One region of the Rhizobium sp. A37_96 genome, then DNA from elsewhere that is predicted to be linked to it. Evidence: riboswitches for the same ligand, from Rfam matches in the RefSeq annotation. Region 1 holds a riboswitch; each other region holds the start of a gene.
The links. A riboswitch is a leader RNA that binds a small molecule or an ion and turns the genes downstream of it on or off. The one in region 1 is predicted to bind cobalamin.
Positions count from the first base shown of each region.

Region 2: another riboswitch for cobalamin. It lies ahead of metE (5-methyltetrahydropteroyltriglutamate--homocysteine S-methyltransferase); the one in region 1 lies ahead of cobU (bifunctional adenosylcobinamide kinase/adenosylcobinamide-phosphate guanylyltransferase).
Region 3: another riboswitch for cobalamin. It lies ahead of nrdH (glutaredoxin-like protein NrdH); the one in region 1 lies ahead of cobU (bifunctional adenosylcobinamide kinase/adenosylcobinamide-phosphate guanylyltransferase).

Region 1 is NZ_JBNWDS010000001.1:226,021-235,723, reverse strand. It holds gene ACQZ6J_RS01120 (hypothetical protein) at 411-554, opposite strand; gene ACQZ6J_RS01115 (cobyric acid synthase) at 790-2,244, shown strand; gene ACQZ6J_RS01110 (chloride channel protein) at 2,292-4,088, opposite strand; cobalamin riboswitch at 4,270-4,492, shown strand; gene cobU (bifunctional adenosylcobinamide kinase/adenosylcobinamide-phosphate guanylyltransferase) at 4,811-5,335, shown strand; gene cobW (cobalamin biosynthesis protein CobW) at 5,341-6,390, shown strand; gene cobN (cobaltochelatase subunit CobN) at 6,627-9,703, shown strand, end outside.
Region 2 is NZ_JBNWDS010000001.1:747,835-757,537, reverse strand. It holds gene ACQZ6J_RS03665 (YciI family protein) at 62-454, shown strand; gene ACQZ6J_RS03660 (RNA polymerase sigma factor) at 486-1,757, shown strand; gene ACQZ6J_RS03655 (MFS transporter) at 1,790-3,190, opposite strand; gene ACQZ6J_RS03650 (LysR family transcriptional regulator) at 3,312-4,307, shown strand; gene ACQZ6J_RS03645 (GNAT family N-acetyltransferase) at 4,327-4,845, shown strand; gene ACQZ6J_RS03640 (cupin domain-containing protein) at 4,876-5,337, opposite strand; gene ACQZ6J_RS03635 (porin) at 5,764-6,864, shown strand; gene ACQZ6J_RS03630 (hypothetical protein) at 7,149-7,463, shown strand; cobalamin riboswitch at 7,865-8,076, shown strand; gene metE (5-methyltetrahydropteroyltriglutamate--homocysteine S-methyltransferase) at 8,175-9,703, shown strand, end outside.
Region 3 is NZ_JBNWDS010000001.1:737,831-747,533, forward strand. It holds gene ACQZ6J_RS03555 (hypothetical protein) at 1-589, opposite strand, end outside; gene ACQZ6J_RS03560 (DUF982 domain-containing protein) at 969-1,253, opposite strand; gene ACQZ6J_RS03565 (hypothetical protein) at 1,410-1,814, opposite strand; gene ACQZ6J_RS03570 (hypothetical protein) at 1,838-2,011, opposite strand; gene ACQZ6J_RS03575 (cold-shock protein) at 2,121-2,330, opposite strand; gene ACQZ6J_RS03580 (hypothetical protein) at 2,635-2,838, opposite strand; gene rpsU (30S ribosomal protein S21) at 2,875-3,111, opposite strand; gene ACQZ6J_RS03590 (cold-shock protein) at 3,126-3,413, opposite strand; gene ACQZ6J_RS03595 (cold-shock protein) at 3,520-3,729, opposite strand; gene nrdF (class 1b ribonucleoside-diphosphate reductase subunit beta) at 4,087-5,061, opposite strand; gene nrdE (class 1b ribonucleoside-diphosphate reductase subunit alpha) at 5,087-7,261, opposite strand; gene nrdI (class Ib ribonucleoside-diphosphate reductase assembly flavoprotein NrdI) at 7,249-7,644, opposite strand; gene nrdH (glutaredoxin-like protein NrdH) at 7,655-7,876, opposite strand; cobalamin riboswitch at 8,128-8,346, opposite strand; gene ACQZ6J_RS03620 (acyl-CoA thioesterase) at 8,373-9,182, opposite strand; gene metE (5-methyltetrahydropteroyltriglutamate--homocysteine S-methyltransferase) at 9,191-9,703, opposite strand, start outside.

The DNA.
Region 1 (9,703 bases):
TTTTCTATTTCATTTGCGTCGTTTGCGAATTCTCAACGCGAAGGGGAAAATTTTCAAAAAATTTTCGGATTCACTCTAATTTAAGCACTTAATAACCCTCCGGTAACGATGTCGGTTTATCAATCGACGCGTGGCGGGGGACATACCGCCGCTTCTCCGGCTTAGGTATTGCGTTGCCGGGGAAAGCGAACCTTGCGGTGTATGTGCAGGGAAGCCGGCGTTTTTGGCAAACCGCGCGGATCTACGGATCGCGCGGTTTTCGCGTTTCAAAGGGTCCCGTTTTGAAACGGTTTCAGGCGGACACGGGATGCCTGCCCATATTTCCAATCTTCGACAGGGATCAAAAATAAAGCCGCCGATGCTATTGCATGGCGGCTCTTCATGGGGCTGGCTGGCGGCTTGACGCGATATCAGCCGACATTATACGTCCGGATGAAGCCGACCGTGCCGAAGCGCGTATCCAGCTGCTGCAGGCGGTTCTCCGGGCGATAGGCCGGGATCTTGCCATTCCAGGCGATCTGGATGGAATTCTGTCTGTTGAAGATGAAGAGCATTGGGGTATCCTCCGAGCCGGATCGGCCCGCTTTGTTGTGTGTTTTCGCGATGGAGATAATCCTCTTCATCGTAACTAACAATGGATGAAATCGTCATCCGATGTCGCAAACGGAGCATACCGGAAGGTGATGCATTTTTGTATCGCCACGGCCGTTTCCAGCGGTTAAGGATCACGGCGGAAACAAGGCGAAACTCCGTATTTTCAGCGGCTGCGGCGCATCGAGGTGGTGGGGAATGACAAAAGCGATCATGCTGCAGGGAACCGGCTCCGATGTCGGAAAAACGGTATTGGTCGCCGGGCTGTGCCGGCTGTTCGCCAACAGGGGCGTAAGGGTGCGTCCGTTCAAGCCGCAGAACATGTCCAACAATGCGGCGGTGGCCGAGGACGGAGGCGAGATCGGCCGGGCTCAGTGGCTGCAGTCGCTGGCGGCGCGCGCCCCGTCCTCCGTGCATATGAATCCGGTGCTTCTGAAGCCGCAATCGGAGACGGGCAGCCAGATCATCGTACAGGGCAAGGTCTGGGGCCATGCCAAGGGCCGGGACTATCAGGCGCTCAAACCGCAATTGCTCGGCGCGGTGCTCGAAAGCTTCGCCGCGATGCGCGCGGGGACCGATCTCGTCATCGTCGAGGGGGCGGGGTCTCCCGCCGAGATCAACCTGCGGCGGGGCGACATCGCCAATATGGGCTTTGCGACACGCGCCAACGTCCCCGTGGTGCTGGTCGGCGACATAGACCGCGGCGGCGTGATCGCGTCGCTGGTCGGCACTTATCACATCCTGCCGGAAGAGGACCGGCGCATGATCCGGGGCTATATCATCAACAAGTTTCGCGGCGACGTCTCGCTGTTCGGGGAAGGCATAGAGGCCATCGGCGGTTTCACGGGCTGGCAATGCCATGGCGTCGTGCCCTGGCTCAAGGCGGCGGCCCGCCTGCCGGCCGAAGATTCCGTGGTGCTGGAGCGGCTTGCCCGCGGTGCCTCCGGCGCGCTGAAGGTTGCCGTGCCCGTACTGTCGCGCATCGCCAATTTCGACGATCTGGATCCGCTGCGGGCCGAGCCCGATGTCGATCTTGTCTTCGTGCTGCCCGGCGAGCATCTGCCTGCCGATGCCGGGCTTGTCGTGTTGCCGGGATCGAAGTCCACGATCGGCGACCTGCTCGATCTGCGCGCGCAGGGCTGGGATCGCGACATTGCCGCGCATGTGCGCCGCGGCGGCCGCGTCATCGGCATTTGCGGCGGCTACCAGATGCTTGGCCGCATGGTCCACGATCCGCTCGGTATCGAAGGATCGGTCACCGAGACGCCCGGATTGGGCCTTCTGGACATAGAGACGGAAATGGCGCCCGAAAAGACGGTGCGCAACAGCCTTGCCGTCTCGAAGGAATATGACGTGCCACTATCGGGCTATGAGATCCATCTCGGCGTGACCACTGGCGCGGATTGCGAACGGCCCTCGACTGTCATTGACGGTAGGCCCGATGGGGCGGTGTCGCCCGATGGCCGCGTCATGGGTACGTATCTGCACGGGCTTTTCGGCAGCGATGCCTATCGGGCAAGGCTGCTTGCAAGTTTCGGCCTTTCAGGCGAGCGGATGGACTATCGCGCCGGTGTCGACGCGGCGCTGGACGAAATCGCAGTAGAACTGGAAAGCGTGCTCGATCCGGCCTGGCTCGACAGCCTCGCCCGGTAAGGCATGTCGCGCAAGCGTGTCTAGCGGTCTTGCGCCGTCGCTGCCCTTCAGAGTTCGCCCGATACTTCGCGGCGGCGGCGGTCGAGTTCTTCGCTATAGCGGCGCAACGTGTAGCTTTCCGTCAGCAGGCCGATCACCTTGCGTTCGATCAGGTCGTTGACCACGACGAGCGCTTCGCTCTTGGTCTGGTCGAACATGGCGGCGGCCTGCTTGGCGTTCATCTGCGGCTGCAGGAATTCGTTACGAAGCCGGATGAAATCCGAAAGTCCATGTTCCTCGTCGTCCTTCTCGACCGGGCTCGCATAGATATCGGGCACGAGAACCATTCCGGAATATTTCTCGTTCTTGTCGATCAGGATGACGCGCTGGGCCGAGCCAATCGGAAAGTTCTTGCGAAACTCCTCGATGCTCATGTCGATGCTTGCCGTATGTACGTCGGGGCGCATCATGCGGGCGACGGTGAGGCTGCGGATCCAGCCGACGTCGTGGGCGCTGCGGATGCTTTCGCCGCGCAGATGGAAACGCCATGTGGCGAAGGAGTAGCCGAAGGTCGTGCGCACCACGAGCGACGAGGTGATGACGGCGGCCAGCACCAGGGCGGTGATCGGAAAGTCGCCGGTGATTTCCAGCGCCAGGAACGTCATGGTGAGCGGGCCGCCGATGATCGCCACGGCAAGCGAGCTCATGCCGACCACGGCATAGACCACAGGCGTCAGCGTCGCGTGGTCGAAATAGGGCGCGCAATAGGCGAAGATCTTGCCGAGCAGAGCGCCCATGAACAGCGATGCGAAAAACAGGCCGCCTCTGAAGCCGGAGCCGATCGAAACCGCGGAGGCCAGCGATTTAAGAAGGAATAGCCCGACCAAGGCCCCAAGGGTCACATCCGACGACAGATTGAGATGCAGCGCGCCATGTCCCGCCGACAGAACCTGCGGCGAGATCAGCGCCAGCATTCCGACAACGAGGCCGCCGAGCGCGGGGCGGAAGGGGGGAGCGATCGAGCTCTTGCGCGCCAGTTCCTCCACCCAGGCGACGCCCTGCATGATCAGGATGCCGATGCCGGCGCAGAAGGCGCCCAGCAGAACCGCCGGTAGATAGTCGGCGGGCGCAATGGCACCGAAATGGCCGATATCGATGGCGAAATCGTCGCCGGCGAGCAGCCTTGCGATCATCGTCGATATCAACGCCGAGACGACGACGGGCGTCAGCGTGAGAATGGAATAGCTGCCGATGATCAGCTCGAACGCGTAGAAGGCGCCGGTGAGCGGCGCGTTGAAGGCGGCGGCAATGGCGCCGGCAGCGCCGCAGCCGACGAGCATGCGCAGGTCCGCGCGGCGCATCTGCATCTTGTAGCCGAATTTCGAGGCGATGCCGGCGGCAAGCTGCGTATAGCCTGCCTCCAGCCCGACCGAGGCGCCGAACCCGTTCGAGATCAGGTTCTGTACCGCGACGAGGATACTGTCCGTGAGCGACATGCGCCCGCCGTGCAACGCATTCGCTTCGATCGGGTCGACCATCGGCTTCTTGCGCGTGCGCGACAATATGTAGAGCAGGATGCCGAGGATGATGCCGCCGGCGACCGGCGCGATAAACACCACCGATTTATCGGGAATCGCGACCGCCGCCGAACTCAGGCGCTCGTAGTCGGTTATGCCGTAGATGACGCTGTGAAGCTTGCGCGAGACGAAGCTCATCGCGGTCACGGCGCAGCCGGAGGCTACCCCTACCAGCGCGCCGGCGAACACAAGCCCCAATTCGCCACGGCGCAGCAATGCCCTGAATCGACCGAGGTCGAAAAAGGCCGAGAAGACGCCGAGGCGGCGCGGTTGGAATTTCTGCAACATTGGGAGCGGACGATACGTTTTTACTAGAATGTGAGGGCTTACCCTCTATAAACTCCTAACATCAAAGAAATACGGCAAAAAAGCCGCCGGTCTTTTGGGAATTTTCAGCCGATTTCGCAATCAGGACGGTGCGCGTCGCATCCATGCCCTTGATTGACTTGAACTAAGTGAAAGCCTAATCATTGCCGGCATAACGAATGGTTCCCGAGCGGCGATCTGTCGCATGGGATGAAAAGGGAATGTGAAGGGGCGGACCCAATCCGGGCGTTCTCATCACAGCCGACCCCGCGACTGTAGAGCGGTCAGGGACTTTCGTCCGGTTTGACAGCCATCCCGCCGATCGTTCGCATGGGGCGAACAGGCGGAGCAGCTTCAAGCCGGAAAAGCCACTGGTGTGGCATCATGATCTACCGGGGTTGGACGCCTCTCAAGTCTACGAATCGTCCGCCTTTTCATGATGCGCTGCCGGGAAGGCGAGAAAGACCCGCTGGGCTACGATCGGGAGCGACCGGTTTCGGTCCGCCCCGATCGTGGCGCCTTATCCGCGAGCCAGGAGACCTGCCATGCGTGCCGGGCGCAGAGCCTGTTCCAGGAACGCGAGTTCCGCTGCCAGCACGGAGGTTGTCATGGCGCAAGACGAGTTTTCGGCGTGTAGACGCCAATTTTCCGGTATCAGCCCGATGCTGCCGACCCTCGCTGTCGCGTGGGAGCGGAAATAACGCATGTCCTCTTCGAATTCCCGGTCTGTTTTCGTCCTCGGCGGCGCACGTTCCGGCAAATCCAGATTTGCCGAATCCCTGGTTTCGGACACGGGGCTCGAACGTCACTATGTGGCGACAGGGCAGGCGTGGGACGATGAAATGCGCGAGCGCATCGCGCAGCACCGTGCCGACCGCGGCGATCTATGGCAGACGCATGAAGAGCCGATCGATCTCGTGGCGCGGCTTGCCGCGATCGATGCCGACGAGCGCTCCGTGCTGGTGGACTGCCTGACGCTCTGGGTGACCAATCTGATGATGGCGGAGCGCGACATTGCCGCGGAGTTTGCGGCCCTTACCGCGTTTCTGCCGACGGCGCGAGCGCGGCTCGTTCTCGTCTCCAACGAGGTGGGTCTCGGTATCGTGCCTGACAATCGCATGGCGCGCGAATTTCGCGACCATGCCGGCCGGTTGCACCAGATGGTCGCGGCGGCGAGTGCCGAAGTTTATTTTATCGCAGCGGGCTTGCCGCTGAAAATGAAGGGTTGATCCATATGAACCAGGAAAAGATTCCCGCCACCGTCATCACCGGCTTTCTGGGAGCCGGCAAGACGACGATGATCCGCAACCTCCTGCAGAATGCCGGTGGCAAGAAGATCGCGCTGATCATCAACGAATTCGGCGATCTCGGCGTCGACGGCGACGTGCTCAAGGGCTGCGGCGCGGAGAACTGCACCGAAGACGATATCATCGAGCTGACCAATGGCTGCATCTGCTGCACCGTCGCCGACGACTTCATTCCCACCATGACGAAGCTTCTGGAGCGCGATGCGCGCCCGGATCACATCGTCATCGAGACCTCCGGCCTTGCGCTGCCGCAGCCGCTGGTCGCCGCTTTCAACTGGCCTGACATCCGCACGCAGGTCACCGTCGATGGCGTCATCACCGTGGTCGATAGCGCCGCCGTTGCCGCCGGCCGTTTCGCCGACGATCACGATGCCGTCGAGGCTCGCCGCGTCGAGGACGATTCGCTCGACCACGAAAGCCCGATCGAGGAGCTTTTCGAGGACCAGCTGACTTGCGCCGATCTGATCGTTCTCAACAAGACCGACCTGATCGATGTTGCCGGCCTCGGTCGTGTCCGTGCGGAAGTCGCCTCGCGCACTGCCCGCAAGCCGACGATCATCGAAGCCAAGAACGGCGATGTGCCGGCTGCCGTCCTGCTCGGCCTCGGCATCGGCACCGAGGGCGATATCGTCAACCGCAAATCGCATCACGAGCTCGAGCATGAAGACGGCACGCCGCACGATCACGACGAATTCGACAGCTTCGTGGTCGAGCTCGGCCCGGTTGCCGACCCGGCAGCCTTCGTTGACGCGCTGAAGGGCGTGATCGCGGAACACGACGTCCTGCGCCTCAAGGGTTTTGTCGATGTGCCCGGCAAGCCCATGCGCCTGCAGCTTCAGGCCGTCGGCAGCCGCATCGACACCTATTTCGATCGCGCCTGGACGCCGGGCGAAGCACGGGCGACCCGGCTGGTCGTCATCGGCCTGCACGAGATGGACGAGGCGATCGTGCGCAAGTCGATCGAGGCGCTGGTCTGATCGATGCTGCGTCTTTGCCGTGCGATACCCCCCTCTGTCGCTTTGGCGACATCTCCCCCACAAGGGGGGAGATTGGAAGCTCGTGGCTACGTTGTCGCGAAATGGCTGACTGCTGAAGTTTCAGGAATTTCGGATGGCCGACCGGGCGAGGCATGGCACTCAATGATCTTCCCCCTCGTGGGGGAGATGTCACGACGAGACAGAAGGGGGTATGCCGCCGCATACTCTAAAGCCTAATGCATCTCCTCCTGGCACAGAAGGGAACGATCAGCGATGGCGAGGAGGCGATCGATCTTGGCCAATCGGCGGGCGACATCCTCTTTCTGTCGGCCGCCGACACCGAGCTTGCGGCGATTGCCGCAGCCCACGGCGAGGGCGGCCGTTCCCTCCGGCTTGCGAGCCTGATGAGCCTCAAGCATCCGATGTCCGTCGATAGCTATGTCGACAGGACAGCCCGGCATGCGAAGCTCATCATCGTGCGGGCGCTCGGAGGTGCGAGCTACTTCCACTATGCGCTGGAAGCGCTGCATGCCTGTGCGGCCCGGCAAGGCACCTTGATTGCGGTGCTGCCGGGGGATTCGAAGCCCGATCCCGGACTGACGCCATTCTCCAATGTCGCTCTCGACGATCTGAATGCGCTCTGGTCGTATCTGATCGAAGGCGGCGAGGCCAACTCCAGTGCATTCCTTGCCTATGCCGAGGCGATGCTGTCGGGTGCGGAGAAGCCGATGCCCGCCGTGCCCCTGATGAAGGCCGGCATCTGGTGGCCGGACCGGGGCGTGATCGGTGTCGAGGAATGGAGGAGAATTTCCCAAGGCAAGATGGTAGCGGAGGAGGGATTTGAACCCCCGACCGTGGCGATTTCCTTCTATCGCGCGCTGGTGCAGAGCGGCGAGACAAAGCCTGTCGAAGCCATGATAGAGGCGCTTATCGCCGAGGGCATGCGGCCGCTGCCGGTCTTTGCCTATAGTCTGAAAGATGCCGTGTCGGTCGGTATCCTCGAAAGCGTCTTTACCGGGTTGAAGCCGGGCGTGGTCATCAATACCACCGGCTTTGCCGTTTCGGCCCCGGGCGCGGATCGCCAGCCGTCGGTTCTCGAAACGGGTGACGCCATTGTTCTCCAGGCCATTTTTTCAGCCTCGTCCAGGGAAGCCTGGGAGGCATCCTCGCAGGGGCTTTCGGCGCGCGATCTCGGCATGAACGTCGCATTGCCCGAGGTCGATGGTCGCGTTCTCGCCCGCGCGGTGTCCTTCAAGGCGGCCGCCCGCTACGACGAGCGGGTCGAGGCCAATATCGTCGCCAGCGAACCCCACGAGGATCGCATGCGCTACACGGCGCGGCTCGCTGCCAACTGGGCGCGGCTGCGCAACACGCTGCCCGGCGATCGCCGCATTGCGCTTGTCGTGGCGAATTATCCCAATCGCGATGGGCGCCTCGGCAACGGCGTCGGGCTCGACACGCCTGCCGGCACGATCGAGGTGCTGAAAGCGATGCGGGCGGGCGGCTATCGTGTTGCCGACCTGCCTGCCGATGGCGATGAGCTGATGCGGCACCTGGCGGAGGGGCCGACAAATTCGGGCCGTGACGGCCGCGTGGTTCGCGAGACGCTTTCCTTCAGCGACTACAAGGATTTCTTCTCGTCGCTTCCAAAACAGATTCAGGATGAGATTACGGGTCGCTGGGGCGATCCGGAGGCGGATCCTTACGCGCTGAACGGTGCCTTCGCCCTGCCGTTCGCCCGTTTCGGCGCGGTGCTTGTCGGCATCCAGCCGGCACGCGGCTACAACATCGATCCGAAGGAGAGCTACCATTCTCCCGATCTCGTCCCGCCCCACGGCTATCTCGCCTTCTATGCCTTCCTGCGCCGCTCCTTCGATGCGCATGCGGTCATCCACATGGGCAAGCACGGCAATCTCGAATGGCTGCCGGGCAAGGCGCTGGCGCTCTCCGAAAACTGCTATCCGGAAGCGATTCTCGGGCCGCTGCCGAACCTCTATCCCTTCATCGTCAACGATCCCGGTGAGGGCACGCAGGCCAAGCGCCGCACGAGCGCCGTCATCATCGATCATTTGACGCCGCCGCTGACACGCGCCGAAAGCTACGGTCCCTTGAAGGATCTGGAGGCGCTGGTCGACGAATATTACGAGGCGTCCGGCGGCGATCCGCGACGCATCCGTCTGCTGCGCAAGCAGATCCTCGACCTCGTCGCCGATATCGGTCTCGATCAGGACGCCGGCATCGCCAAGGGCGAGGGGGAAGACGAGGCACTGCGCAAGCTCGACGCCTATCTCTGCGACCTCAAGGAAATGCAGATCCGCGATGGCCTGCACATCTTCGGCGTTTCACCTTCCGGAAGGCTGCTGACGGATTTGACGGTGGCGCTGGCGCGGGTGCCGCGCGGGCTGGGCGAGGGCGGCGATCAGAGCCTGCAGCGCGCGATTGCGCAGGATGCTTTTGAGGGTAGTGAGCATGCGGAGAGTATTGTACCCCCCTCTGTCGCTCTCGCGACATCTCCCCCACAGGGGGGGAGATTGGTGGCTCGCAGCGCCTCCCCGCATCAAACCGAGATCGAGGCCGCGGATGCTAATCGTAACGCTGACGCCGTCGGTAAAGGTGTGGGAGAGCGAAGCGGCATGCTCCTTCCAATCTCCCCCCTTGTGGGGGAGATGTCAGCAACGCTGACAGAGGGGGGTATCTCTCAAAGCAAACCATTCGACCCACTGGACTGTGATATGGCCGCCGAATGGAATGGCCCACGACCCTCTATCCTCCAGGAGGTTGCCGAGGCGCCCTGGCGCACGCAAGGCGATACGGTCGAACGCATCGAATTGCTGGCTGCACAATTGGTCTCGGGTGAAATAGGCTGTCCCGAGGGCTGGGCACATACACGCATGGTTCTGGGCGAGATAGCCTCAAAGCTGCAGCCGTCCATTCTTGCTTGCGGCGATGCCGAGATCGCGGCCTTGCTCAAAGGCCTTGACGGGCGTTTCGTGCCCCCCGGTCCCTCCGGCGCGCCGACGCGGGGCCGGCCGGATGTTTTGCCGACGGGACGGAATTTCTATTCGGTCGACAGTCGCGCCGTACCGACGCCGGCGGCCTATGAGCTTGGCCGGAAATCGGCCGAATTGCTGATCCGCCGCTACGTTCAGGACCATGGCGAATGGCCCGTTTCCTTCGGCCTCACGGCTTGGGGCACGTCGAACATGCGCACGGGCGGCGATGACGTGGCGCAGGCGCTGGCGCTGATCGGCGTCAAGCCTATATGGGACATGACCTCGCGCCGCGTCACCGGATACGAAATCATCCCGCCGGC
Region 2 (9,703 bases), 520 kb from region 1:
CAACATGAGCGGGCTTGTTATGCGGCAATGGTGCCGGCGTCTCGCTTCCGGAGGAATTTCCATGCGTTTCATGTCTATCGTCCTTGCCAAAGATTTCATGCTGCCGACGCCGGAGCTTGCCGAGGCCATCCACAAGATCGCGGATCGGGAAATCAAGGCTGGACGCATGATCGACACGGCCGGCCTGCTGCCGCTTGCGACAGGCGCTCGTGTCTCTATCAAGGATGGCAAGCTGAGTGTTGTCGACGGCCCCTTCGTGGAGGCGAAGGAAGTCGTCGGCGGCTATGCGATCTTCGAATTGCAGACCAAGGAGGAGGCCGTGGCGCTGGCGGTCGAATTCATGCAGCTGCACAAGGATTTCATGCCCGGCTGGGAAGGCACATGCGAGGTGCGCGCCTTCTATGAACCGGGCGCGGAGGGGATATGCGATCCGCTCGCCGAAGCAAGAGTATGATATTTTCGGCCTCCCGTCGGGGCAGGCGGCCTTGACGGCCGCCGGCACCCATCGGGCCATCCTGGCCGTGTGGCGGATCGAACAGCCAAGGCTCATCACGAGCCTGGCACGGTTGCTGCGCGACGTGCCGCTGGCCGAGGACCTGACCCAGGAAGCTCTGGTCGTTGCGCTGGAGCGATGGCCGGAGACGGGAATCCCCGAGCGGCCCGGCGCATGGCTCATGACCACGGCCAGACGCCGGGCGCTCGACCATCTGCGCCGTCGCCGGATGCTCGACCAGAAGCACGGGATGATCGTTCGGGAAATGGAAGAGGAGGAGCAGGTCATGCCGGATCTGGACACTCCTCTGGATGACGATATCGGCGATGAAATGCTGCGCCTGATCTTCACGGCCTGTCATCCGCTGATCTCGCGCGAGGCGCGCGTGGCGCTGGCCTTGCGGATGATCTGCGGCCTGACGACGGAGGAAATTGCCAGGGCGTTTCTCGTATCGGACGCGACCATCGCGCAACGTATCGTGCGCGCCAAGAAGACATTGGCCGAATCGGGGCTGGCCTATGAGACGCCGCACGGCGAGCAATTGTCGCAACGCCTGGCCTCTGTGCTGGAGGTCGTCTATCTGATCTTCAACGAGGGCTATACGGCAGCGCGCGGCGAAAACTGGCTGCGGCTGCAATTGTGCAACGAGGCGCTACGCCTGGGCCGAATACTGACGTCCGTGGCACCAGGGGAGCCGGAGGCTCATGCGCTGTTGGCCCTGATGGAGCTGAATGCCTCCCGCGCCGCGGCGCGGACGGACGCCGCGGGCAACCCCATCCTTCTGCTCGACCAAAATCGTGCCCGCTGGGACCGGCTGCAGATCCAGCGCGGTCTGCAGGCGCTGAAGCGGGTCGAAGAGCTCGGAGGCGCTGGCGGGGTCTACGCCTTGCAGGCCGCGATTATCGCCTGTCATGCGAGGGCGGTCACGGCGGAGGAGACCGACTGGCGGCGGATCGCCGACCTCTATGCCGAACTTGCCCGGCTCCTTCATTCGCCGGTCGTCGAGCTCAATCGTGCCGTGGCGGTCGGCATGGTCGAAGGCCCGGCGGCGGCGTTGGAAATCATCGAGCGCCTCGGGAATGAGCCAGCGCTGAAGGACTACCATCTCCTGCCGAGCGTTCGCGGCGATCTTCTCTACAAGCTCGGCCGCTACGGCGAAGCGCGGCAGGCCTTCGAGACGGCCGCCGCGCTCGCTGAGAACCAGAGGGAGCGTGATTTTCTGATGCGCCGCGCTGCCCAGGCTGCCGGCGCAGAGGCGGAGTGACCCGCCCATCGGGCGGGTCGTCCCGTTTTGCGTTATTCCGCCGCCTGATAGTTTGCCGCTTTTGCAGCGGATGAGCGCGGACCGACCGCGGCGAGCAGCGTGATGGCGGCAGCGAGGATCGTGACGAAGCCGATGCCGGCAATATAGGGGTTCCAGCCATAGCTGGGTGCTGCGCTGAAGACCGCCGAGGCTGCCGCCAGGATGATGCCGCCGCCGATCTGGAAGGAGGCAAACAGCATGCCCGAAGCCAGGCCGGACTTGTCTTCTTCGATATCGGACAGTGCTGCCACCTGAATGGACGGATAGGTCATGGCATAGCCGACGCCAAGCAGCAGTTGCGAGATGGCGACCAGCACGATCGTATCGATCTGGCCGACCGACAGCACCCAGAAGAGATAGCTGATGGCCTGCAATCCCACGCCGAACGTCATCAGCAGGGTCGTGCCGCGGGCCTGGCCGATCGTGGCAAAGCGCGGTGCGAGGAACATCACGCAGACGCCACCGACGGCGAAGGCGAAGCCGGTCGCGAAGGCCGACCAGCCGACGACTGTCTGGTAATAGAGCGTCGCGATGAATTGAAAGCCGACATAGGCCCCCTGGAACAGCGCGGCGATGGCATTGGCGTGGCTGAGCTTGGCACGCCGGAACATGGCAAGCGGGACCATCGGATCGCTATGGCGCCACTCAACCACCAGGAAGAGCAGGATCAGCACCAGAGCCGCCACCAAAGATCCCCATGTCGCGAATGCCTGCCAGCCGTCGGCCGCGGCATTGGTGACGCCGAACACGAAGAGCAGCAGGCCGGGGGTGATCGTGATTGCGCCTGCCCAGTCGAAGCGGGCACCGGGGCCGCTCCGCTTGTGATCGGCGGGCAGGACGAAGGGGGCGACAATCAGCGCGAGGATGGCGACGGGTGCGCCCATGACCAGGGTCGCCCGCCAGCTGATGATGGTTGCGGCACCGCCCAGCACCATGCCGAGGACGAAACCGGCGGCGCCGGTGGAAGAGAATACGCCGAGCGCCTTGGCGCGGGCATTGCCTTCCCCGAAGACGGAGAGCAGCAGTGCGAGGGCGGCCGGTGCCGTGAAGGCGGCGGCAATGCCCTTGATGAGGCGGGCGGCGATCAGGGTCTGGGCGCTATCGACGAAGCCGCCGGCAATGCTCGCGGCAGCGAAGACGGCAAGCGACCAGAGAAACACGCGGCGGTGGCCGAAGAGATCGGCGACGCGGCCGCCGAGCAGCAGGAAGCCGCCATAGCCGAGCACATAGGCGCTGACGGCCCATTGCAGCGATGTCGCCTGCATGCCGAGCTCTTTCTGGATCGCGGGCAGCGCCACCCCAATAGTGGAGACATCCATGGCGTCCAGGAAATTGGCGGCGCATAGCAGTAGCAACGCCAATCCGGCCCCGCTTCGGGTTTGGGAAGAAGTCATCGGGATCGTTCCTTTCTGTGCTGCCGTCTTTTTGGGAGGCTGGGAGCGGCAGGGAACGAGAAAATGTACATCTTCAAACCCTATTGCAAATTGATAGTAACCATGTCAGGTATTACTGGCGATGATGAATGATGCGACCCTTCGGAAAATCGATCTCAATCTGCTGCTCGCCTTCTCCGTGCTGATGCAGGAGCGGAACGTGAGCCGTGCGGCCGAGCGTTTGCTGCTTGGCCAACCGGGTCTTTCCGCTGCATTGCGCCGGCTGCGCGAGACGCTGGATGACGAATTGTTCGTGCGCGTCGGCAGAGGTTTGCAGCCGACGCCACGGGCGCTCTCCATCGCGCCGGCGATCGAGGATGCGCTTTCCGGCATCGAGCGCGCCATTCGCCCGCCCGCCGCTTTCGATCCGGGAAGCTGGCAGGGCGAGTTCCGCATCGGGCTCTGCGACAATCTCGAATCATCCTTCTTCGGGCCGCTGGCGGCGCGGTTGCGCCAGATGGCGCCCGGCGCCCGCTTGGTCAGCATGGCCTTCGACAGGCGCGACGCCGCTCGCCTGCTGGACGAGGGGGCCTATGAATTCAGCATCTCGGTGCATGACGAGCCAGCCTCCTGGCATATTCGCGCGCCCCTCTTCGAACAGACGTCATTGTGCATCTACGATCCCCGGCATCTGAAATGCGCGGCACCGCTCAGCCTCAAGCATTTCGCGAACGCGCCGCACGTAACCGTGTCCATTGAAGGCACCATATCCACAAACGTGGATGCCGCTCTCGCCCGTCTCGGCTACCGTCGTCAGGTGGTGGCGACCGCGCCGCGTTTTTCGGCCCTGCCGATGACGTTGCAGGCCATGCCGGCGATTGCGACCGTGCCGGAGTCCATCGCCCACTGCATGGCGCAGCTGCACAATCTGGCGATTTCGCCACCGCCATTCGAGTTGCCCGCCGACCCCGTGACGATGCTCTACCGGCGCGTGGATCAGGCTGACGGCCGCTCCCTGTGGCTGCGTCGCCTGTTCGTGGATGTGGTGAGGGACGCGCTTGAGGCGAGCGGGTGCCGCGTGGGCGTCTCCACGGATGCCTGCTGCTACGATCCGCCTGTTCTTGCCGAGGCGGTATGATCCTTCAAGGAGAGGGAGCATGATCCGGCATACGTCGCGCCTATCCCTGCGCAGGCCGGAAGAGCAGGATCTCGATTTCATTACGACACTGTTTGCCCGGCCGGAGCTCGTAGCCCATCGGCCGGATCCGAGGCCGGATTCTCCTGCCGAGAGCGCCCGGCGCCTCGCCCGCGACCGGGCACATTGGCGCTTGCATGGGTTCGGACGCTGGGCGGTCGAAACGGAAGGTCGGCTGATCGGCTTCGGCGGTGTTACCGTCTCGACGGAATTCGAGGGGCTCAATCTCTCCTATCACCTGCATCCCGATCACTGGGGCAACGGTTATGCGACCGAACTGGTGAAGGAGGCTTTGGCCTTCGCCCGCAATGATCTGCAGGCGCAACGCGTTATCGGGCTTGTTCGCCCCGTCAATGTCGCTTCCCGGCGCGTGCTGGAAAAATGCGGCTTCGGTTTCGAGCGGGACGTGATGCTGCATGGCGCGCCGACACGTCTTTTCTCATACCGGACGGCTCCGGCGAGCGGGGATGAACGGAGATAGCCGCGCGGCCGAGCCAGCGCCGCGGCCATTCTAACCGTCCGGATAGGGCATCCCGTCCTTGTGCACGAACAGTCCGTCCGTGCTCGAGCTCATCATGTCGATATCGGAGCAGGTAATGAGGTCCGTTGGAGAACGGGTGCCGGCCTCGAGATAGATCGCCATGGCGTTCGATTTGTTGACCATGTGATGACCGTTGCCCGAGTCTTTCGGGAAGGCGGCACAGTCGCCGGCGCGCAGCACCGTTTCGCCGTCATCCTCGATCAGCGTCAACTCGCCTTCCAGCACATAGACGAATTCGTCCTCTTCCGAATGCCAGTGCCGCTGGCTCGACCAATTGCCCGGCGGCAGCCGCATCAGGTTGACGCCGAAATCCTGGAGACCGCCGGCATCACCCAGCCGCTGGCGTATGCGCTCGGCGCAGGGTTCGTTGAATGGAGCGGGATATCGGGTGCCCTTGATTTTAGGCACGGCTGCAACATCGATCTTCGGCATGATGATCCCGCCTGCGATTTGCCATGGATGGATACGCTGTCTGCGCTCCGTGAGTCTATCAAGACTCGTTGCCGGCAGTCCAGCGCCGTATACCGCGACCGGATTCGCGACAGGGAACGGCCGGCGGGCTGGCGGACTTGCTCCCCGGGCATCTACCCATGCGTGTTTCCGTGGTTGCGATACTGATTGTGGATTGGTGTGTTTGTCACACTCCTGTCATGCTCCGTACACATGTGCGTCGTTTGGGCAACACGGCATATGTACGTGCTGTCACATATGTTTAGGTCCTTGTAAAAGCGGGATCGCAAATGCAACTTTCTGCCCGGAAGCGAGGCGTTGTGCTTCGGAACTAAGGACTGAAACTTGATGTCGAGCGGCCCCCCAGGTTCGTCAATCGCGCAAGTTCAAATGAGGAATGGAGTTACCATGAACATCAAGAGCTTGCTTATTGGCTCCGCTGCTGCCTTGTGCGTCGTATCCGGCGCCCATGCTGCCGACGCTATCGTCGCAGCCGAACCCGAGCCGCTGGAATATGTTCGCATCTGCGATGCTTTCGGCGCTGGTTACTTCTTCATCCCCGGCACCGAGACCTGCCTGCGGGTCGGCGGCAAGGTTCGCACCGAAGGCCAGTGGAAGGATCCCTACAATCGTGACAGCAGCTTCGGCACGAAGTGGCACACCCGCGCCGAACTCGACGTCAACACCGCGACCGACACCGAATACGGTCCGCTGAAGACCGAAACCATCGTTCGCTGGGACTGGAATGACGGCGGCTCCACCGGCACCAACCTGCTGTGGTCCTACATCACCCTCGGCGGCTTCACCGTGGGCAAGACGGACTCGCAATACAACCAGTTCGTCGGCTATGCTGGCGACGTGATCCAGGACGACGTCATCTATGACGGTCCGTACGAATTGAATCAGCTCACCTACAACTATGACAGCGGCACCGGCTTCACGGGCGTCATCTCGCTCGAAGACAGCAACTCCGGTACCACCTCCAGCGCTTACGGTGGAAGCTGGCAGTTGTCCGAGTCCGACCACTATGCCCCGAACGTCGTTGCCGGTCTCGGCTACAAGGCTGGCGCATGGCAGTTCCGCGTCGTCGGCGGCTACGACTCGATCGTCGAAGAAGGCGCCATCAAGGCTCGCGTCGATGCCGACTTCGGCGTCTTCTCCGCCTTCCTGATGGGCGGCTGGAACACCGATGGCGACAAGCTCAACCAGTATGCCGGTTCGAACCAGAACGTCTCGGCCTGCACGACGTCCTCCGGCGTTGTTCACGGCGCGGATTGCGGCTGGGGTGACTGGGCCGTCTGGGGCGGCGTCGGCGTGCCGTTCAACGACAAGCTGAAGTGGAACGTTCAGCTCGCCTACACCGACTCCAAGATCTTCGAGGCAACGACGAACCTGAAGTTCAACCCGGTCAAGAACCTCCTGGTCGAGCCGGAAGTGACCTATGTTCACTACGATGTGCCGGGTGACGATACCTTCTCGGGCATCCTTCGCTTCGAGCGGACTTTCTGAGACTTCGGCTCAGCTTGATTTGATTGCAAATGAGGCCCGGTATTCGTATCGGGCCTCGTTCGTTTTGCGGGACAACTTGAAAATCTGCGCCCGGATCTGCATCCGGCCGGTGGGCGCAGCGAGGCGCGAGCGCCTTGCGCTCAACCGTACCGATGATGTGCCGTTTGCTTCTGACAGGGATGTGAATAGCCGACGGGGGGAAGTCGGCTCGCTGTCATAAAACTGAAGCTAATGAAGGAATAAGTCATTTTCAGCGCCATTCGGTGTTGATTAAAGGAAGCCCCATGAAGACGATCGTATTACTTGCAGCAATCGGAATGATTTCCACGAATGCCATGGCCATGTCGGCCTACAATTCCAAGTCAATGACCTGCGCAACCGTGCATGAAAAGATGGCGCAGGAAGGTGGTTCAGTCGTGCTGAAATACCCGTCGCACCATCCGGGCATGATGATGTACAACCGAACCGTTTCGAATTCGATGTCGTGCCTCGGCCAGGGTACGATGGCCAGCGCCAGCGTCCCGACAAGCGACGATCCGAGCTGCAAGATCAAAACCTGCAGCTTCACCACCGGCAAAGGGCCGAACAAGAACCACTAAATTCGTGGCGAACGGCAGCTCGGCCGATTAGCCAATCGAAGCAAGGCGCCGGCACGGCGAGAGATTTCCTGCCGGCCGTCACTCCAGCCTGGGCCAAAATGTCTCGGGTCTGGCCTGGTTGCGTTGTCGCCTGCGGATTTTCCGCAGGCTTCGGAGGCCGGAGGGGCGTTATGCTTTTCTCGGTCGTTTGCGTCCGCTTTCACTCGCGATCGCGTACGGGCCTCAAAGCGGCAACCTTTTCCCATCGAGACGCTGCAGCAAACCATTCGCCATGGATGGCAGCGTTATTGGGGCCGCGCACGGTCGATGCGTCTCCGATGCCCATGATCTGCAGCTCACGCAATTCCAAACCAAGATATAAAGATATCTTTATATCTCCTTGACGCTTGCGCCTGCGTCGTTCATGTTGACGCCATCGTGGTTCTTACCCGCGCCAATGCGGATGAGCTAAGAGGGAATTCGGTGCGACGATGTTCGTCCATGCCGAAGCTGCCCCCGCAACTGTAGGCGGAGAGCCGCCGTTCCACCATGTCACTGAGGAAGACGCCTCGGGAAGACGGAACGGTAGCGATGACCCGCAAGCCAGGAGACCTGCCGCGATAGATAACGTCCACGGGCGGGGTGTCCCGGTGTGCCGCGTTGCGACGGGCGCACTGTGCCTATCGTCGATGCGTCAGCCAATGCCTTGCCCACAACCTTCGGGGTAAGGAAATGACCATCAAGACCGCAAATCTCGGTTTTCCACGTATTGGAAGACATCGCGAACTGAAGTTCGCGCTCGAATCCTATTGGGCCGGCAAGACCGATCGGGCCGCGCTTCTGGAGACTGCCAGAACGCTCCGCGCCGATCATTGGCGACTGCAACGGGAAAAAGGGATCGACATCATCCCCTCCAACGACTTCTCCTTCTACGACCACGTTCTCGACACGGCGGTCATGGTGGGCGCTGTGCCTCCGGTCTACGGATGGCGCGGGGGACCGGTCGATCTCGACGTCTATTTCGCGATGGCCCGCGGTTCGTCCGGTAACGGACACGCCGATTGCGGACATGCGCACCATGCAGCCGGTGCGGCCGCGCTCGAGATGACGAAGTGGTTCGATACGAACTACCACTACATGGTGCCGGAACTCAAAGCCGATCAGCGCTTCGAGCTGACATCCAACCGGCCTCTCGAAGCCTTTCTGGAGGCGAAGGCGCTCGGCATCCACACCCGGCCGGTGATCCTCGGGCCGGTGACCTTCCTGAAGCTCAGCAAGGCGCTCGACGATTCCGCTCCGATCGACCTTCTGGAGCGGCTGCTGCCAGTCTATGCCCGCATCCTGTCCGAGCTGGCCGACGCAGGCGTCGACAGCGTCCAGGTGGATGAGCCGGCTCTGGTCCTCGATCTCTCCGACAAGGAAAGGCAGGCCTTCGCGCTGGCGTATAAGGCGCTCGCCAAGGCAGCACCAAACCTCAAGCTCGTGCTTGCGACCTATTTCGGGTCGCTGGGCGACAATCTCGACATCGCTCTGCAGCTTCCCGTCGCCGGATTGCATCTCGATCTCGTTCGCGGCGGCAGCACGCTGGAGGATATCGTCCGTCGTGCGCCGGCGCATCTCGCTTTGTCTCTCGGGATCATCGACGGGCGCAACATCTGGCGAAGCGATCTTCAGGCCATCGCCTCACGCATTGCCGCCGTGGCCGCGCTTCGCGGCGAGGCGGATATCGTGATTGCGCCGTCCTGCTCGCTGCTGCATGTCCCGATCGACATCGAACTGGAAACGGCCCTTGACGACGAACTTCGCTCCTGGCTCGCATTCGCGACGCAGAAGCTCGACGAAATCGCCCTGCTTGGCCGCCATTTCACGGCCGGCGATGACGCCTCGTCGCTCACGGCATCGCAGCAGACCATGCATGCCCGGCTGACTTCCGTCCGGGTGCATGATCCGCTCGTCCAGGGCAGGCTTCATGAGCTGCGGGGCATCGAGCAAAAACGGCAATCGCCGTTTTCGGCCCGCCAGCCGATCCAGCATCGCCGGTTCAAGCTGCCGGCCCTCCCGACAACGACCATCGGCTCGTTCCCGCAGACGGCCGAGGTCCGCAAGGCGCGCTCGCTGCACGACAAGGGAGAGCTCAGCTATGTCGACTACGAGGCCTTCCTGGAAAAGGAAACGGCGGCAGCGATCCGCTGGCAGGAGGAGATCGGCCTCGACGTCCTTGTCCATGGCGAGTTCGAGCGCAACGACATGGTGCAGTATTT
Region 3 (9,703 bases), 510 kb from region 1:
GGATTGCGAGAGCTCCGACCACCGCAAAAGGGATGAAGGTTTCTCGCAGCAAGATAGCGAGAGCGACCAGCGCCCCGACTGCAAACCAACGTCGAGCCTCTCGCGTCTTCTCGGCCTGGGCAAGGTATACGGCCAGAAACAGGGGAACATATGCCGCAAAGAAGCTGTTCTTGAAGCCGGACTGAATGAAGATCGGCTGGTTCATGGTGAAGAGAAAGATAAAGGAAATCAGGGCGGCGGCGAAAGCGCTTCTGCTTTCTCTTCTTACAACACCATAGAGGATCCATCCGGCCGCAAAGCTAACAGCCATGTCGAGAATGCGTAAAAAGATCAAATGGTTGAAAGGAAGCGCAAAGGACCACGACAAAAGCAGGGGATAGAGCATCAGAGCGCCGGTGTCGGGCAATCCCTGCCCTGTGGCCAACGTCGCATGCGCGATCTGCGCAAAATATGCGTAGACCCCTTCATCCGTGGAAGGGGGGCTTCCCAAAACCGCCAGGCGCGGAAGCACGACGGCAACGAAGACCACCACCAATCGCACAATGAAATTGAAGGGAACCCGAACGGTCGTCTGACTTGGAAATTTCATGCCTGTGCGTCGATCCAGAAATGCATAACGTCAGCAGCATATGCCGCACGCGACCTAGTAAACGCTCTATACGGGCTCTGCATCGCAGAGTCATGCCCGGCGATGGTGCGCGGATCGCTATTTGAAATCAACTCGGGTCTTTGATCGCGTCGGTCGCTTGTTGGCAATCCCGTTATCTTGCCACGAGCCAACATGCACGGTGAAAAGGTCTCATCCGGCTTGACCCTACCCTATGCGAAGTTCCGGGCATGCCTGCATCCCTCACAGAGAGACGAGGCTCGACAGGAAAAACAACGGCATGAACACGCGCATCCTCACCACCGCTGCCGCACATTCAATTTAACGATATCATCGACTTCATTGGCCCTCACCTGCCCTTTCAGGGCACGGCGATATCGGTGGCGTTGCCGCAAGCTATGATAAAATATCTGCGGGCAGTTTCGGGGGCGGATCGATATCGAAGGGCCGTCTTGCAGGAATAAACTGCATTCCAGTAGAACTGGCCCGAGTGTTGACCAAAGTCCTGCTGCAGATACCGAAGCGCCTCCCTGGGACCATCTATGGCTTTGACACAGAAATCGCCCTTGTGAATGAGAACCGGCGTCTCCCACATAAGAGAGAATCCCACGTTGATAACAGATCCCATCGCCTTCCTCCTCGGCATCGCGGAGGAAAACCTCTGCGGTCGTTGTCAATACCATAAGTCAGGATAGGAATCCCAAGGATTTTCCGGGTTTCTTAAGTATATCTCTTCCAAGCATAGCGGAAATACGCTCGGAAGAGCCAGTAATTGGAGTCCATCGCGCAGATAGACTATTTTCTATCGCCGCGCCTTTTGTCCATCGAGATAGCCGTGTTCATAGGTTTTCGCGAGCGCGCTTCCTTCCGGATAGGGATTTTCCCCGTCTGCCATCTCGCGCATGCCGGCGTCACCTCCGCGCTCGTAGGCTTCTCTGGCTGCGCCATCGGAGGCCTCCAAATCCGGAGGTCCGATCATTCCTGCCTTTATCGGATCAGGCAGTTCCAACGCCAAGCCCAATCCGGACGAGACGACGGGATTTTGGATGTGCATAGCTGTTTCCTCCTTGTCGCGTAAGGCAGCGTGCAGGGGATGTTTCAAGCCGATTGGCGCGGCTGTCGGAAACATCCGCCCTTGCAAAGGGGCTTGCCGCCGACGCTTCGACCACGCGTCCAGCAAAAGCAAAGACGAGGCGATGCCGATCACGCATTATCGCGCTTCATTTAAGGCTATTTCATGCGCTCCGGCTTGCGCGCTTTATTGTTTCCACTCTTCGTCGACGACGTCTTCGCATCAAAGGCCTGCCCGAAATTCGTGCCGCCCAGATGCCCGCCGCCACTCGTGTTCTTCACTTGGCGTAGCGCCCGCCGAAGGATCTTCTCTGCGTTTGTCTTCGACATCATTTCTCTCCAAAACAAAAAGGCCGGGCTTGCCCGACCTTTCCAAAGGTTCGCAATCCGCAGTGCCAGTACATCCGTGGTCAAAGGGGACGCGAGCCGATTGCTCTATTGATTACGCGGATGCCAGGTTCTGCGCGGCGTTCTTGCCGCTGCGTGCGTCTTGCACCAGCTCGAAAGAGACCGACTGACCTTCCCGAAGAGAAGACATGCCGGACTGCTCTACCGCCGAGATATGGACGAATACGTCCTGAGAGCCGTCGCTCGGAGCAATGAAGCCGAAACCCTTGCTGATATTGAAGAATTTCACGGTGCCTACAGTCATGACGATTTCCTTTCAGTCGCATGGAATTACGATGCCCGCTATGCGCGTGCTATCAACGATCGAGCTTGAGAGGGAAGATCGGTAAATGCGCCTGCGCGCAGAAACAAAGCTAACGAAGCAAATCCGATAAAGTTTATATATCAGATATTTGTGTTCGCAATAAGGTTGTTTTGCTATTAACCTAAATAGATTTCCCGTCACAGGACATATTAGCTACAATAGAACTACAGAAAATCACAGAAAATAGATTTTTTCACTAAGATCTACTGATAACTACAACAATTCGAATGAATTATTGTAATTTCTACTTCTGCCGCTTTTTCTTGGGCGGCGTGGTCGTCTCCGCAGCCGGTTGGGCCAATCGAAGAGCACGAAGCTTTTCGGTCTTTTTCTCCCGGTCAGCGGCTTCAGCGGCAGTAATTTGCCTTGCCGCCGAATCTGTCGCCAACGTCTTATCCTGAGGGGAAACTTTACCCGGCTTGAAAAACTTTTCTTTCGTGACGGTCATGACATCTCCTATCGGGAAAAAGAACTGAGCGGGCGATCATCGCGCCCGAACGACCTTCTTGGGCATTGGAAGAAGGCCCTCGCGCTGCGCTTGCTTGCGGGCGAGTTTACGGCTCCGGCGGATGGCATCGGCCTTCTCGCGGGCGCGCTTCTCCGACGGCTTCTCATAAGAGCGCCGAGCTTTCATTTCCCGGAACAAGCCTTCGCGCTGCATCTTCTTCTTCAGAACGCGAAGCGCCTGGTCAACATTGTTATCTCTGACGTCTACCTGCAAAATCGTCTCTTTCGTTACCGTTTTCTAATGCTGATTGCCCTTGAATTGATCCAGCTCGCGGTCTTTTCCTGCGGCATGGAGCGCGTTTCCGGGGCGGCTGATGGCGAGGCCGTTAAATCGATGTCGTCCTGCCGGATACGGCGTTCGAAATTTTCATTCTCGAACTGCACGCGATACTGAGCGACACCATCGGCCTCCGGCAGGCAAGAAAGAATACTGCCTCTGCCAGACGGTTGAGAATTTCCAAGAGCACCGGGCTTCAATAGAATCGAGTCGCCGGACCGGTAGCGCCGGTTTTGCATGGTATTCTCCCGGAAAAAAACAAAAGGCCGGGCGCTAACCCGACCTCTCACGGTCACTCTGCTTCGCTGCCAGTACATCCGTGGTCAGCGGGAGCGAATGACAAATTCAAGCCGCCCGAAGATTGTCGGCGGAGCTCTTGCCGGATCTGCGATCCTGCACGATGTCGTAAGTGATCTTCTGACCATCGTTCAGTGAACGCAGACCAGCGCGCTCTACCGCAGAGATATGGACAAAAACGTCCGTGCTGCCATCGTCAGGCTGAATAAAGCCGAAGCCCTTGGTTGCGTTAAACCACTTTACAGTGCCAGTGTTCATAACGATTTCCTTTCTTAGTAATCGTTGTTGCTCCCGCGATACCTTGCGGGATTAGATCGATTAGTTGAGAGGAAATCCGATGGAACCTTGCGGCTCTTAAGCGACATCACAAGCAATGGTCGATAAGCCGAATATAGGCTCTATTTCTGATTTGGCAATAAGCATGCCCGAAAATAAACCGGAGACGGTCAGGCAAATATCCGGACACCGGGCTTTCGTTGCGCGCAGCGACAGCGCGCGCAACGAAGATATTCGCCACGCCGACGCCGGTATCAAGCCGCTCCTGGACGGAACTATATCATTGGACGCAAGCTTTGCGACAGCACGTCCCTTGCGGGTCGTACTGTCGCGGCTCTCTCAAAAATTCCAGTCTTCATCCTCGGTCGCGACAGCCTTGCCGATCACATAGGACGAGCCGGAGCCGGAGAAGAAGTCATGATTTTCATCCGCATTCGGGGATAGCGCCGAAAGAATGGCCGGGTTGACCTTGCAGGCTTCGGCCGGAAACAGCGCTTCATAGCCGAGATTCATCAGCGCCTTGTTGGCGTTGTAGTGCAGGAACTTCTTGACGTCTTCGGTCAGCCCGACACCGTCATAGAGCGCTTCCGTATACCTGGCCTCGTTGTCATAGAGTTCCAGCAGCAGATCGAAGGCGAAATCCTTGATTTCCTGGCGCCGCTCTTCCGAAAGCCGCTCAAGGCCGCGCTGGAACTTGTAGCCGATATAATAGCCGTGCACGGCTTCGTCGCGAATAATGAGGCGGATCATGTCGGCCGTGTTGGTGAGCTTGGCGCGGCTCGACCAGAACATCGGCAGATAGAAGCCGGAATAGAACAGGAAGCTCTCGAGGAAGACGCTGGCGACCTTCTTCTTCAAGGGATCGCCGGAGGAATACTGCTCCATGATCAGCGCCGACTTCTTCTGCAGGAATTCGTTCTCCTCCGACCAGCGATAGGCGTCGTCGACGTCGGGCGTCAGGCAGAGCGTCGAGAAGATCGACGAGTAGGAGCGCGCATGCACGGCCTCCATGAAGGAGATGTTCGAAAGCACCGCTTCTTCATGGGGCGTGACGGCATCGGCCATCAGCTTCACGGAACCGACGCCGTTCTGGATCGTATCGAGCAGCGTCAGGCCGGTGAAGACGCGGATGGTGAGCTGCTGCTCCTCGGGCTTCAACGTCGCCCAGGATTGGATGTCGTTCGAAAGCGGCACCTTTTCCGGCAGCCAGAAATTGCCGGTCAGGCGGTTCCAGACCTCAAGATCCTTGTCGTCCTCGATGCGGTTCCAGTTGATGGCGCGAACGCGGCTTGCCGGCTTGAATTGCATGTTCATGGGAATGTCCTTTTCAAACCGGAAATCAAAGGGCGCAGGAAACGCAGCCCTGCACCTCGGTGCCGGACAGCGCCATCTGGCGAAGGCGAATGTAGTAGATGGTCTTGATGCCCTTCTTCCAGGCGTAGATCTGCGCCTTGTTGATGTCGCGCGTGGTCGCCGTGTCACGGAAGAACAGCGTCAGCGACAGGCCCTGGTCGACATGCTGGGTGGCTGCGGCATAGGTATCGATGATCTTTTCCGGGCCGATCTCGTAGGCGTCCTGATAGTAATCGAGGTTGTCGTTGGTCATGAAGGCGGCCGGATAGTAGACGCGGCCGATCTTGCCTTCCTTGCGGATCTCGATCTTGGAGACGATCGGGTGGATCGAGGAGGTCGAGTGGTTGATGTAGGAGATCGAGCCTGTCGGGGGCACGGCCTGCAGGTTCTGGTTATAGAGCCCGCCTTCCATGACGGCCTGCTTCAACTCCACCCAATCCTCCTGCGTCGGGATGGCGATGCCAGCCTTCTCGAACAGTTCAGCCACGCGTTCGGTCGCGGGCACCCATGCCTGATCGGTATATTTGTCGAAATACTCGCCGGAAGCATATTTCGAGTTCTCGAAGCCCTTGAAGCTCTGGCCTCGCTCGACTGCCAGCCGGTTCGAGGCGCGGACGGCGTGATAGGTCACGGTGTAGAAATAGATGTTGGTGAAATCGACGCCTTCCTCGGAGCCGTAAAAAATGCGCTCACGGGCGAGATAGCCATGCAGGTTCATCTGGCCGAGGCCGATGGCGTGGCTTTCGTCGTTGCCCTTTTCGATCGAAGGGACCGACGAGATGTGGCTCATGTCGGAGACCGCCGTCAGCGCCCGGATCGACATCTCGATCGTCTTGCCGAAATCGGGGCTGTCCATCGCGGCGGCAATATTGAGCGAGCCGAGATTGCAGGAGATATCCTTGCCCATATGCGTGTAGGAGAGGTCGTCGCCATATTCGCTGGCTTCGCTGACCTGCAGGATTTCCGAGCAGAGGTTGCTCATGGTGATGCGGCCGGCAATCGGATTGGCGCGGTTCACCGTGTCTTCGAACATGATGTAGGGATAGCCGCTCTCGAACTGAATTTCGGCGATCACCTGGAAGAATTCGCGCGCCTTGATCTTCTTCTTGCGGATGCGGCTGTCGGCCACCATCTCGCGATACTTTTCCGTGACCGAGATTTCGGTAAACGGCACGCCATAGACGCGCTCCACGTCGTAGGGCGAGAACAGGTACATATCCTCGTTGTTCTTCGCGAGTTCGAAGGTGATGTCGGGAATGACGACGCCGAGCGACAGCGTCTTGATGCGGATCTTCTCGTGGGCGTTCTCGCGCTTGGTATCGAGGAAGCGCATGATGTCGGGATGGTGGGCGTTCAGATATACCGCACCCGCACCCTGCCGCGCGCCGAGTTGGTTGGCATAGGAGAAGGAGTCTTCCAGCAGCTTCATCACCGGGATGATGCCGGAAGACTGGTTCTCGATATGCTTGATCGGCGCGCCGGCTTCGCGGATGTTGGTGAGTGACAGCGCCACGCCGCCACCGCGCTTGGAAAGCTGCAGGGCGGAATTGATGGCGCGGCCGATCGATTCCATATTGTCTTCGACCCGCAGCAGAAAGCACGATACCAGCTCGCCACGCTGCTTCTTGCCGGCGTTGAGGAAGGTCGGCGTCGCCGGCTGGAAGCGTCCGGAGATGATTTCGTCGACCAGATCGCGGGCAAGCTGCTCGCTGCCGCGCGCCAGCGCCATTGCGACCATGCAGACGCGATCCTCGTAGCGCTCCAGATAGCGCTTGCCGTCAAAAGTCTTCAGCGTGTAGCTGGTGTAATATTTGAAGGCGCCGAGGAAGGTCGGGAAACGGAACTTCTTCGCATAGGCGTGATCGAAAAGATCGCGCACGAAGTTGAAGGAATAGTAGTCCAGCACTTCCTGCTCGTAGTAGCCTTCGGTCACCAGATAATCGAGCTTCTCGCGCAGATTGTGGAAGAAGACCGTGTTCTGGTTGACGTGCTGAAGGAAATACTGCTTGGCCGCCATGCGGTCCTTGTCGAGCTGGATCCTGCCCTGCTCGTCATAGAGGTTCAGCATGGCGTTGAGGGCGTGATAGTCGAGTGCCGCTTCCGCGGCCTTTGTCGACCGGTCGCCCGCGTCCCGCGATAAAGAAGTATTTAGCGTGTCCAAAATCGTTCCAATCCGTGTCTGACATTGGCGACATCCTCATCCGTGCCCAGAAGCTCGAACCGATAGAGATACGGCACCTGGCATTTGCTGGAGATGACGTCGCCGGCGATCCCGAAGGTCGCGCCGAAGTTGCTGTTGCCCGCGGCGATGACCCCGCGAATGTTCGAACGGTTGCCCGCATCGTTGAGGAAGCGGATCACCTGCTTGGGCACGGCCCCCTTCCCTCCCTCGCCGCAATAGGTCGGAACGATGAGGACATAGGGCGAGGTCGCACGAAGCTCGTCTCCCGCGCCGAGCGGAATGCGCGCGGCCGGCAATGCAAGCTTTCCAACGAAGCGATGGGTATTCTCCGATCGGCTGGAGAAATAGACGATCTCGCCCATCGCCAGCTCCTCAGGCGAGCGCGCTGATCATGTCAGGACGGAAACCGGCCCAATGCAGCTCGCCGGCGACGACAACCGGGACCTGGCGGTAGCCGAGACCCTGCACCAAATCATAGGCGGCCGTATCGGTCGATACGTCGACGATCGTATAGTCGATGCCCTGGCGATCGAGGGCGCGGGTCGTTGCGGTGCATTGGACGCAGGCGGGCTTGCTGTAGACGGTGATGCTCATCGAATATCCTCGTGTCTGTTAAAGGCATGCAAAATCATTCGGGCATCGGATGATGCCCGCTTGGCGGGATTGAAAATGGAGGCAAACCCAGTCGGCAGCCGGTCGCTTAAGCGACCGTCACTCGCGCGGGCGGCTGTGGATACTCAAGAACATGGACTTCACCCCGAAGTAATTTTCGCGAGGTTTTCGGGGAAGCGATGACGGCCATCATGCCGCGGGAACCATCGCTCGCCAGCCGGACACCCCGCCCGTGGATGCTATTGCTCGAGGCAGGTCTCCTGGCTTGCGGGTCACAGCATTCGCCTCGCCTTCCCAAGACACATGGTCCCAGTGACTTTAATCGAACGAATGCTCACCGCTCACAGTTGCGGGGGCAGCTCCGGCTTGGCAATCATCATGCTTGCCGACCGGATTCCCTTCTTAGCTTCCAATTCTTGCGAATCAGAAGAACCTCGAACACTATATATAGTAGACGAGGTAAATTTTGGGTCAATAATTATGATCGCAGCCCCTCCGGATTCCTGGGGATGACTGCAACTGGACGATGGTCTGAATCGACGGCAACCATGTTGAAAGTCCCGCGGGCTGTCAGATGGCGCTTGCCGGACAAGGGATCCTCTGACCAGAGCTCGGTCTCGACGGCCATGGATGCCGTTCCGATTTTCGTCACCTTCGCCAGGGCCTCGACAATCTCCCCGATGGCAACGGGACGCTGGAAGTCGATCCGCTCGGAAGATGCAAGCACGGTCAGGGTACGCGAGCGCCGCGAGGCGGCAACGAAGGCGGCCTTGGTCATGAAGGCGAGCGCCTCGCCGCCGAACATCTTGCCGGCGCTGTTTGACTGATCGGCAAAGACGATATCGACCATCCGTACCCCGTCGCGGTGGCAGTCCTCGATCCCGTCGGGCAGCGACGGCAGGCTCCAGTCGGTCGGGCGATCCTCGTCCGGAACGGCAACCATATGAAAGACGCCGCACGTGCAGAGATGCCGCCCGGCCCCGACGATCGTCTCGGCCGTCATGCTGACCTCGATGGTCAACGAGCGGCGTCCGGCCGATATCGGCTTTGCTGTCACTTCGACGATTTCACCGATGCGGGCCGGCTTCCTGAAATCGACCCTCTCGCAGGACGCCGTTACGAACGGCACCCGGCCGAAACGGCTGGCCGCGATAAAGGCGACGCGATCCATGAGGGCAAGGCCCGCCCCGCCGAAAAGCGTGCCATGATGGTTGGTGTCGCCGGGAAAGACGATATCGATAAGTGTGCTGGGAGCCGGCCCGCCGGCCGGCTCCCCCGATGATGGCAAGTCCCGGCTCATACGCTTGCCGTGCGCTGGCCATTGCGCGCAAGCTCCAGCCGAAGCTTCGCGGCGGCGGCGACCATGTTCGCCAGCGCCGGCTTGACCTCGTCCCACTTCCGGGTCTTCAGACCGCAATCCGGATTGACCCAGAGCTGGCCGTCGGTCAGCCGTTCGCGCGCGAGCGAGAGCAACGTCCCCATTTCCTCGATGGAGGGGATGCGCGGCGAATGGATATCATAAACGCCCGGTCCGATCTCGTTCGGATAGTCGCGCTCGACGAAGGCGTCGAGCAGTTCCATCCGCGACCGCGACGTCTCGATGGAGATGACATCCGCATCCATGGCCGCGATCGCCTCCATGATGTCGTTGAACTGCGAATAGCACATATGCGTATGGATCTGCGTTTCATCGGAGACGTCGCTTGACGAGATCCGGAAGCACTCGACCGCCCAGGCGAGATAGTGTGCCCAATCCGCCCGTCGAAGCGGCAGTCCCTCGCGCAATGCCGCCTCGTCGATCTGGATCAT